3 regions of the Micromonospora sp. WMMA1998 genome follow, and region 3 is predicted to be linked to each of the others. Evidence: riboswitches for the same ligand, from Rfam matches in the RefSeq annotation. Region 3 holds a riboswitch; each other region holds the start of a gene.
What was found. Region 3 has a riboswitch for cyclic di-AMP ahead of O7600_RS29090 (C39 family peptidase). Riboswitches for the same ligand answer to the same signal wherever they lie in the genome.

Region 1 (3,264 bases), 2.7 Mb from region 3:
TCCGGGTCGGCGCCGCGCAGCCCGGCCACGCCCAGCGCGAGCAGCCCCAGGTCGACGCCGAGCCAGCCGAGCGAGGTGACCAGGTGCGCGGTGAGCAGCGCCTTGCGTCCGCCGGGGGAGAGTCGTCTCATGCCACCGATCGTCGGCCGTCGCGCGGCCCACGTCGTGGGCCGCGCGACGACACCCGGGGTACGTCGGGGAGCGTAGTGCTCAGTAGACCGACAGGTGCACGTGGTTGGTGTGGTCGCTGGACGGGTCGCCGTTGCCGCCGCTGTACGACTTCCAGCCGCTGCTGGGCAGCCAGATCTGCTTGAACCAGATCACGTAGAGCACGGCGAGCGGGTCGGCGTTGCGCACGAAGTACGCGGCCAGGTTGTTGCCGTACGTCCTGTCGCCGCCGCTGGCCACCCCGCCGAAGCCGTTCTTCTGGGCGGCGAAGTCGCAGGCGCGTCCCTTCGGGTGCTCGCCGGAGCCGCTGGGCCGGTGGCAGGAGACGTACCGGGTGAAGCCGGCGGCCTTGGCCTGGTTGAGCGCGTGCAGGGTGCGCGGGGTGATGCAGCCGTCGGCCGGCGTCGGGTCGTTGACGCTGCACGACTCCGCCGGCCAGGAGCCGTCGGAGTTGCGCTTGGCCGGCGTCGCGTTCGCCGTCGAGGTGCCCCGGACGCCGCCGCTGCCGGCGGACGGCCGGTCGTTCGCCACCTCCAGCGCCCGCTCGGCCTGCTGCTTGCGCTTGGCCATCACCGTGACCTGCTTGCGCTGCTCCCGGATCTCGCCGTCGAGCGCCGCGCGGGTCCGGGTCGCCTCGTCCCGGGTGGTGATGAGGTCGCGTAGCGTCCGGTCCTCGTGCGCGGCGACCTGCTCCAGCGCGGCCGCCCGGTCCATGAAGCCCTCCGGGCTGCTGCTGCCGAGCAGGGCCGCGGCGGTGCCCATCCGGCCGGTGCGGTACGCCACCTCGGCGATCTCGCCGACCTTGGCGTCGCGTACGGCCAGCTCGGCGCCGACCGCGTCGAGTCGCTCGGTGAGCTGCTTCTGCCGGGCCACCGACCGGCTCAGCGCGGCCTTGGCCTCCAGCCAGCCCTTGCTGGCCGCGTCGAGTTGGGCGCGCAGTTCCGGCGTGCCGCCCTCGTCGTCGCCGCCGGGGGCGGCGAGCAGGCCGGTCGGGGCGGCTGACCACGTCGCCGCGGCGGGGGTGGCCGGCACGGTCACGACGCCGAGGGTCAGCATCGCGGCGAGCAGGGCCGCCATCCGGGCGGCCGTCCGTCGTACAGGTGCCACTGGGGGCATTCACATGTCCTTCCGTCAACCGCCGACCGGGTTAGCTGACGGGTTCGGGACGGAAGATCCCTACCGCTGACGCGGATGCACCCCACGTACGTGGTTCCCCGGCTCGCCCTGCGGGCGATTAGGCGACGGCCGCTCCACCGGCGCCGGGGTGGCACCCGCGGTGTGGCCGCGACCGAGCCTACCGGCGCTGCCCGGGGCCGGCTCCGTCGCCCGGAGCGGTGATCCCGGCAAAGCCGGCATTACGCCACAATAGCGGCCGAGATTTAAGTTTGCCCTAATTACCACTCGGTCGGGCCGCACGCTCCGGTCGACGCTCCGGGTTCGATCTGCAACGTGGCGTGATCGATCGAGAAGTCCTCGTGCAGGGCGGCGCGGGCGGCGGCCAGCACCGTGGCGACCTCGGCGCCGGGATCGGTGGTCAGGTGCGCCGAGGCCACCTCCATGCCCGAGGTGAGCGTCCAGACGTGCAGGTCGTGCACCTCCGCCACGCCCGGCACAGCGGCCAGCCGGTCGTGCACCGCGGTCACCTGGAGGTGTTCCGGCGCGGCCTGCACCAGGATGCGTACCGCCGCCCGGCCGAGCCGCCAGGTGCGGGGCAGGATGAACAGACCGATCGCCACGGCCACCAGCGGGTCGGCCCACCACCAGTCGGTGACCGCGATGACCAGCGCGGCGCCGATCACCCCGAGCGAGCCGAGCAGGTCGCCGAGCACCTCCAGGTACGCGCCGCGCAGGTTGATGCTCTCCTGCGCCCCGGCGCGCAGCAGCGCGAAGGCGCCGACATTGGCGAGCAGGCCGAGCACCGCCACCACGAGCATCGGGCCGGCCAGCACCTCCGGCGGGTCACCGAACCGGCGTACCGCCTCGACCAGGACGTAGACCGCGACCGCGCCGAGCAGCACCGCGTTCGCCAGCGCCGCGAGGACCTCCAGCCGGTAGAGGCCGAACGTGCGCTGCGGATCGGTGGTGGCGCGCCGGGTGGCGGTGATCGCGGCCAGCGCCATGCCGATGCCGAGCACGTCGGTGAACATGTGCCCGGCGTCGGAGAGCAGCGCCAGCGAACCGGTCGCGAAGGCGGCCACCGCCTCGACCAGCATGAGGGCGGTGAGCAGCGCGAACGCCGCCCAGAGCCGGCCCCGGTGACGGTGCGCCGCGTTGGTCACCGCACCGCTGTGGTCATGACCTGCGCCCACGCACACACCCTTCCCTCCCGCACCCCGGCCAGGCCTAATGTATGTTCACATCGCTATGTGTGCAAGTGAGGGTGGGTCACCCGGTCGGGTCGAGCGTGGTGAGGCGCTGGGTGGCCCGGGACAACGCGACGTAGAGCGTGCGCACCCCCGAGCCGGGGTCGGCCCGGATCTCGCTCGGCGCGACCAGCACCACGCCGTCGTACTCCATGCCCTTGGCCTGCAGGCTGGTCACCACCTGGAGCCGGCCGGCGCCGAGGCCGTCCAGCCAACCGGCCACCTCGTCCCGGCGCGGCACCGGCGTGATCACGCCGACGGTGCCCTCCACCTCGCCCAACAGGATCCGGGCCGCCTCGACGGTGCTCGCCGGCAGCTCGGCGGCGGGCACCGTGCGCTCGACCGGCGACACGCCGGTGGAACGCACCGCGTCGGGCAGCGTCAGGTCCGGATACAGCCGGCGGATCTCCGCCGCCGCCACCGCGAAGATCTCCGCCGAGTTCCGGTAGTTGGTGGTCAGCTCGTAGCGGTGCCGGCGGCGCCGCCCCAGCGCCTGGTCGCGGGCCCGGTCCAGCTCCTGCGGGTCGCCGGTCCAGGCGGTCTGCGCCGGGTCGCCGACCACCGTCCAGGACGCCAGCCGGCCCCGGCGCCCGATCATCCGCCACTGCATCGGCGAGACGTCCTGCGACTCGTCCACCACCACGTGGGCGTAGTCGCGGTAGTCCGCCGGACGCTCCCGGGCCGCCGCCCGGGCGGCGCGCTGCCGGTCGGCGTACGTGCTCAGCTCGCGCAC
Region 2 (3,264 bases), 1.4 Mb from region 3:
AACCCCGGCTTCGAGTCGGGCGCCGTGAACTGGACCGCCTCCGCCGGCGTCATCACCACGGACAGCGGCCAGGCCGCGCACGGCGGCTCGTACAAGGCGTGGCTCGACGGTTACGGCTCGTCGCACACCGACACCCTGAGCCAGTCGGTGACGATCCCGGCCGGATGCCGCGCGACGCTGAGCTTCTGGCTGCACATCGACAGCGCGGAGTCGACCACGACCACCGCGTACGACAAGCTCACCGTCAAGGCCGGCAGCACCACGCTGGCGACCTACTCGAACCTGAACAAGGCCACCGGCTACGTGCAGCGGTCCTTCGACGTCTCGTCGCTGGCCGGCACCACGGCGACCATCTCGTTCAGCGGCGTGGAGGACAGCTCCCTGCAGACGTCCTTCGTCGTCGACGACACCGCGGTCACCCTGAGCTGACCGTAGGGCGAGCGGCCGGTCGTCGTCCTCCGGGCGGCCGGCCGCTTCGTCGCGTCGGCAGGTCGGTCAGGCCGGGCGGCCGGCCCGGGACGCGCCGCGGTCGCGCGGGATCCGCGCGGCCACCTCGTGCATCGCGCGGCTGAACAGCTCCGCCTGGTCGGGCAGGCCGCCGAGTCGGGCCGCCAGGGCGTCGGCGTCGGCCCGGGCCGAGTCGCTGACCCGGGCGTCCAGCTCGGCCAGCGCGGCGTTGACGGCGGCGACGACGTGTCCGCAGAGGACCTCCAGCGGCTCGCCGGCCAGGTCCGGGTCGACGGCGACCGAGTCCAGTCGGCCACCCTGGACGGCGACTGCCCGCACGCGGCCGTCGGCCGCGGCGCCCTCGGCCCGGAGCAACTCGCCCGGCTCGCCGTCGGGGTGCACGCCGGCCCGGGACCGCATCGCCGCGAGCGCCTGCTGCGTCCGGCTCAGGAGCTCGTCGAGGCTCGCGGCGGCCGAGAACGGGTCGATGGTCATATCCGCGCTTTCTTCACGTCTTAGCCGAGCATCGTGACCATAGCAACCGGCACCGACGGAGCACGGTCACCGGCCGGCCCCGCCCGCAAGCGAGCAGGTCGGGTGCCGCGCGTCCGGCGTGTCGCGCGACCGCGAACGCCCGGCCGGAGCCCCGGCCGGGCGTTCGTCGGTTCAGCGCAGTCGCAGTCGCTGACCCGGGAAGATCAGGCCCGGATCCTCGCCGACGACGGCGCGGTTGCGCTCGTGCAGCGCCCGCCAACCCCCGGCAACGTGCGCCGCGACGGCGATGCCGGAGAGCGTGTCGCCGGAGCGCACCCGGTAGGTGCCGGCGCCGCCCCGCCCGGCCGCTCGGTCCACGGTGGACCTCGTCGTGGGCCGGTCGGTGGCCTTGCGCGGCGCGGGACGATCCGCCTTCCGCGGCGCGGGACGGTCGGCCGCCTTCTTCGGGGACGAGCCGGATCCGCCCTTGCGGCCACAGACCGGCCAGGCGCCGATGCCCTGCCCGTCCAGGACCCGCTCGGCGACGGCGATCTGCTCCGACCGGCTGGCCAGGTCCGCCCGGGCGGCGTACCTCTTCCCGCCGTGGCCGTTCCAGGTGCCGCGCGAGAACTGGAGCCCGCCGTAGTAGCCGTTGCCGGTGTTGATGTGCCAGTTGCCGCCGGACTCGCACCGCGCGACGGCGTCCCAGTTGACGCCGGAGGCGTTCGCCGGGACGGCCGGAGCGAACAGGACCGCGGCGCCGGCCAGAACCACACCGACGGCGGTACGACGGGCTGCGTATGCAGTTGCCATGGGGATTCCTCCACGCCGACGAGGTGAGCTGTCGGGTTCGGGCCGAGGAGCCCGGCCGCCGCTGGCGGCTTCACCCCGAGGTGACGTGCACCGAGGAACGTTGGGTCCCCCGCTCCCGCCGAGGTTCGGTTACCGCCGGGCCGGCGGCGGGATTAGGCGTTACCGGCCCGTGGCGTCCACGACTGCGGACGCCACCGACGCTAGGGACGATTTCGGACGATCGCCCACTTCTTGGGATGTTCATCACCCAGGCGGGCGACCGCACACGCGGCACACGACGACGTGGTAGCGGGACGTCCGGGCCGGATCCGGACGCCCCGCCCGGCCGCCCCGGCCCCGGGCTACCGTGGGCGGGACCGGCAAGATCGCACGAGGAGCGGCACGGATGACCGAGTACGGAGACGAGCTGGCCTTCGGCGGCTTCCTCACCCCCACCGCCGGACGGCCCGACCAGGTGGTGGCCCTCGCCTCGCTCTGCGAACAGGTCGGGCTGGACCTGGTCACCTTCCAGGACCACCCCTACCAGCCGGGTTTCCTGGACACCTGGACGCTGATGTCGTACGTGGCCGCCGCCACCGACCGGATCGGACTCGCCGGCAACGTGCTCAACCTGCCGCTGCGCCAACCGGTGGTGCTCGCCCGCAGCGTGGCCAGCCTGGACCTGCTCACCGGCGGCCGGGTCGAGCTGGGGCTGGGCGCGGGCGCGTTCTGGGACGCGATCGAGGCGGCCGGCGGGCGGCGGCTCTCCCCGGGCGCGGCGGTCGACGCGCTCGACGAGGCGATCCAGGTCATCCGGGAGGTCTGGGGCGCCGACCGACGCGGGATGATCCGCGTCGCCGGAGAGCACTACCGGGTGGTCGGCGCGAAGCGCGGACCGGCGCCGGCCCATCCGGTGGGCATCTGGGTGGGCGCGTACAAGCCGCGCATGCTGCGCCTGGTCGGTCGCGCCGCGGACGGCTGGCTGCCGTCACTGGCCTACCTGCCGAAGGGGCCCGACGAGCTGCCCGCGCTCAACGCGCTGGTCGACGAGGGCGCGCGGGCCGCCGGGCGGGACCCCGGCGAGATCCGCCGGATGCTCAACGTGACCGGCAGTTTCACCCGCTCGTCCACGGGGTTCCTGGCCGGGCCGCCGCAGCGGTGGGTGGAGGACCTGGCCGGGCTCACCCTGGAGCACGGCATCACCACCTTCGTCCTGGGCAGCGACGAGCCGCGCGCCATCCAGCTCTTCGCCCAGGAGGTGGCGCCGGCGGTCCGGGAGCTGGTCGCGGCCGAGCGCACCACGCCGGGCAGCGGCGCCCGCGCCGTCGCGCGGGAGCAGGCCGCCGGCGGCGTTCCGACCACCCTCGCGGTCACCCCCACGCCCGACCCGGGGGTACGCCTGAGCGCGCGCCGCCTCTGGGACGAGTCGACCCGTCCGACCGCCCCGCCGGCGCCGGCCGGGCACGTCTACCCGGCCCACGCGCAGGCCGCGGGGCAACATCTGGTGGACGTGCACGACCACCTGCGCCGGGAGCTGGCCCAGGTGCGGGA
Region 3 (3,264 bases):
ACCTGTCCCGTGTGGTGGGTGGCGCGCTGGGCGGCACGCATGCTGGCCAGCCTGGCCGTGGTCGTCGCCTGCTCGCTCGGCGCCACGACGCTGTCCGCCGGTGTCGCCACGGCCGCCCCGGCGCCGGCCGGCCCGGCCGTCGGCCTGACGTCGCGTACCCCGACGGGCACGCCGGCCGCCGCGCGGCCCGAACGTGTCGACGTCGCCGAGCGGCCGGACCCCTCCACCGGCGTCCCGGAGCCCGCGCCCCGGGACGCGGTCGCGCGGCCCGACCACCGGCAGCCGGTCCCGGCCGGTCGGCACCCGGCGCCGGTCGGCCCGCGGGCCCCGCCCGCCCGCTGACCTCACGGGCCGTCCCGGCCCGTCCCCGCACCCACCGAACCTCACCCCGCACCCGCCTCGGCGGCCCGGCGGCGCCCGTTCTGCGGCCGCGCCCCGCCCCGACCGGCGTGCGACCTTCCCGCCACGTCTTCTCCGTGAGGTGCCGACCATGTCGCAGACCGTTCTCTACCACTTCCTCACCGCCGTCCCCGAGGCCGCCGCGATCTGGTCGGCCCTGCTCGTGCTCGCCCTCGGCCTGCTCGCCGTGCTGGTCGCCCGCCCCGACCGCGACGGCGCGGCGGATCTCGAACCCGATCCGGCCGACGCGGAGGCGCTGCACCGGGCGGACCTCGCCCGCTACGCCGACGAGGTGGCGGTGGCTGCCGCCGGAGCCGCCCAGACCGCCCGTCGGCGACGCGAGCGGTGGCTGGCCGTCCAGGACGAGGCGGAGCGGGCGTGGGTGGCCTTCGACGAGGCGGAGGTGGCCGCCCGCCGCGTTGCCGGCGCCGCAGCGCTGCCCGCGCCGCGCACGCCACACACCCCGTCCGAGTACGCGGCGCGGGAGCGCTGGCTGCACCACGCCGCCATGGCGGCGCACTGGCGGGGCGACCTGACCGCCCGGCAGCTCGCGGATGTGCTGGCTCACCGCAACGGGTGGGACCCGCGTCGCCATCCGGCCGAGCAGGAGATCGTGCTGGCCCGGACGATCCGCGACGGTCGACGGGCGGCCTGGGAGGTGGCCGCCGAGCGGGAGCGACAGGCCTGGCGGGACGCGGAGCTCGCCGCCGACGCGGCGCGGACGCTGGCCGCCGAGACCTACGCGGCGGCCGCTGCGGTACGGCCGTCGCCCGCCCCCCGCGTCGCGTCGGCCAGCCGCGTCCCGGTGCCCGCCGTCGTCCGCGGCGCCCGCTGGCGGCCGGCCGGGGTCGGCTGAGTGGCGGTCTCCGCCGAATCGTTACCCGAATGCGGTGAGCCCGCTCACGTGCGGCCCGGAAACGGGCGCTCGGCGCACAACCGGTCAGCGAACCCGGCAATTGCGGGGCGTCGGCTGGTCGGATGCCCGCTTTTCGCCTTCCGATGCCGGCTCGAACCCTTGTCCCCATTGAGTGAAGTCAGTAACCGGCTGTTCCGATATCCGTAGTCGTTGGCGACGTTTACGCAGGTGGGAGCGCTTGGCTTGAGGCGTACCCACCGGTAGTGTCGGCGCGTCCGGTGCGGTTTCCGATCGCAGACGGCGACGCCGCACCGACCCGCCTAATCGTGCACACGAACCGGGGACCCACAGCAACACCGGGGTGAATCCGCGAGCCACGGCCCGCGGTAGGGCGTACTTCCCGCCCGAATCCGTCAGCTAACCCGGTCGGCGGCCACGGAAGGAGTTCCATTCCTCGTGCGAACCACCCCCCGATCGTCCCCCCACCTCCACGGCCTGGTGGTGCCGGCGCTCGCCTGACGGCGACGCCCACCCGACCCCCCGTGTGCGCCCGGCTGTCCGGGTGCTCCGTCCTGCGGCCGTCCCGCCCCGTCGAACGCGCGTGAAGTCCTCCGCGTGTGGGGCCGGCGTGTGCCGCTCACGCCCTGGAGGAACCCGTGAAGCACCACCTGAAGCGTCAGCTGCGGCGTCTCGCCACCGAGCGCCCGTACCAGATCATCGCCGGTTCGGCCGCCGCCCTCGTGTTGGCCGGCGGCGCCGGTGTCGCCCTCGCCGCCACCGACGACAACACCCCGTCCCGGTCGGAGAACACCGTCGCGGTCGCCGAACTCGGCTCCCGCCTCGGCGAGGCCGCCAGCCGCGGCGAGGCCCGCATCGCCGTCCCCTCGCCGAGCGCCTCGCCCAGCGCCGCACCCACCGCCTCGCCCTCGGCGAAGCCGGCGGCCAAGGCCACCACCGACCCGGACACCAAGCCGAAGCCCAAGCCGAAGCCGCCGGCGAGCAGGGTGCTCGACTACGACTACCAGGCGCAGACCACCTACTACTACTGCGGCCCGGCCGCGGTGCGGAACGCGCTCAGCGCCACCGGCATCGAGCGGAGCCAGGACACGCTCGCCGTCGCCCTCGGCACCACCGAGATGGGCACCAACTCGGCCGAGGACACCACCCGCGTGCTCAACCAGCAGGTCAAGGGCAACCCGTACCGGACCCGCATGATCCCGGGCGCGGCCACCCCGGCGCAGATGGACCGGCTCCAGGCCGACGTGGTCACGGCGATCAGCAACGGCCGCGCGGTCGTCGCCAACGTCGCCGGCGACGCCACCGACACCGACGGTGGCTGGCACTCGTTCCCGGGCGGCCACTACATCGCGGTGGTCGGCTACAAGAACGACGGCCGGACCGTCCGGATCGCCGACTCGGCCGACCCGTCGCTGCCCTCGTACTGGGTCACCACCATCGACCTGGCGAACTGGATGGCGACGCGCGGCTACTCCGCCTGACCCCTTTCACTACGCGTGAAGGCCGGCACCCCTGTCCGGGGTGCCGGCCTTTCGCGTCTTACTTGGTCCAGTGCTCGGCCACGATGTCGGTGGCCTGCTTCTCCCACTGCGCGTACGCGTCCGGGTAGGCGGAGACCTGCACGGTCTGGGCGGCGTCGGTCAGGGGCATCTTGTCCCAGCCGTCGACCTGCTTCAGACCCTTGAGGAAGGCCAGGGTGGAGTACTCGGGGTCGGTGATCTGCTCCGGCGTGCCCCAACCGCTGGACGGGCGCTGCTGGAACAGGCCCAGCGAGTCGTGGTCATTGCGGTCGCCGAGGTGCCCGAGGTTCTCCAGCTTCGACTCCTGCAGGGCGGTGGCGATCGAGATCACCGCGGCCCGCTCGGGCAGGCCGGCCTTCTTCGTCGCGGCGATGATCGCCTTGGCGTTGGCGGTCTGCTCGTCGTTCAGCGTGATGGTCGACTGCTCACCCTGCACGGAGGCGACCGCGACGGGCTTACCGGCGGCGTGGG

Region 1: another riboswitch for cyclic di-AMP. It lies ahead of O7600_RS10945 (hypothetical protein); the one in region 3 lies ahead of O7600_RS29090 (C39 family peptidase).
Region 2: another riboswitch for cyclic di-AMP. It lies ahead of O7600_RS04745 (transglycosylase family protein); the one in region 3 lies ahead of O7600_RS29090 (C39 family peptidase).

The regions. Positions count from the first base shown of each region.
Region 1 is NZ_CP114911.1:2,507,927-2,511,190, reverse strand. Features, by position in the region: gene O7600_RS10950 (hypothetical protein) at 1-131, opposite strand, end outside; gene O7600_RS10945 (hypothetical protein) at 211-1,284, opposite strand; cyclic di-AMP (ydaO/yuaA leader) riboswitch at 1,289-1,419, opposite strand; gene O7600_RS10940 (cation diffusion facilitator family transporter) at 1,563-2,477, opposite strand; gene O7600_RS10935 (AAA family ATPase) at 2,554-3,264, opposite strand, start outside.
Region 2 is NZ_CP114911.1:1,132,223-1,135,486, forward strand. Features, by position in the region: gene O7600_RS04735 (M4 family metallopeptidase) at 1-429, shown strand, start outside; gene O7600_RS04740 (YbaB/EbfC family nucleoid-associated protein) at 496-942, opposite strand; gene O7600_RS04745 (transglycosylase family protein) at 1,114-1,734, opposite strand; cyclic di-AMP (ydaO/yuaA leader) riboswitch at 1,738-1,903, opposite strand; gene O7600_RS04750 (LLM class flavin-dependent oxidoreductase) at 2,120-3,264, shown strand, end outside.
Region 3 is NZ_CP114911.1:6,237,699-6,240,962, forward strand. Features, by position in the region: gene O7600_RS29080 (hypothetical protein) at 1-342, shown strand, start outside; gene O7600_RS29085 (hypothetical protein) at 491-1,255, shown strand; cyclic di-AMP (ydaO/yuaA leader) riboswitch at 1,563-1,702, shown strand; gene O7600_RS29090 (C39 family peptidase) at 1,900-2,754, shown strand; gene O7600_RS29095 (hypothetical protein) at 2,813-3,264, opposite strand, start outside.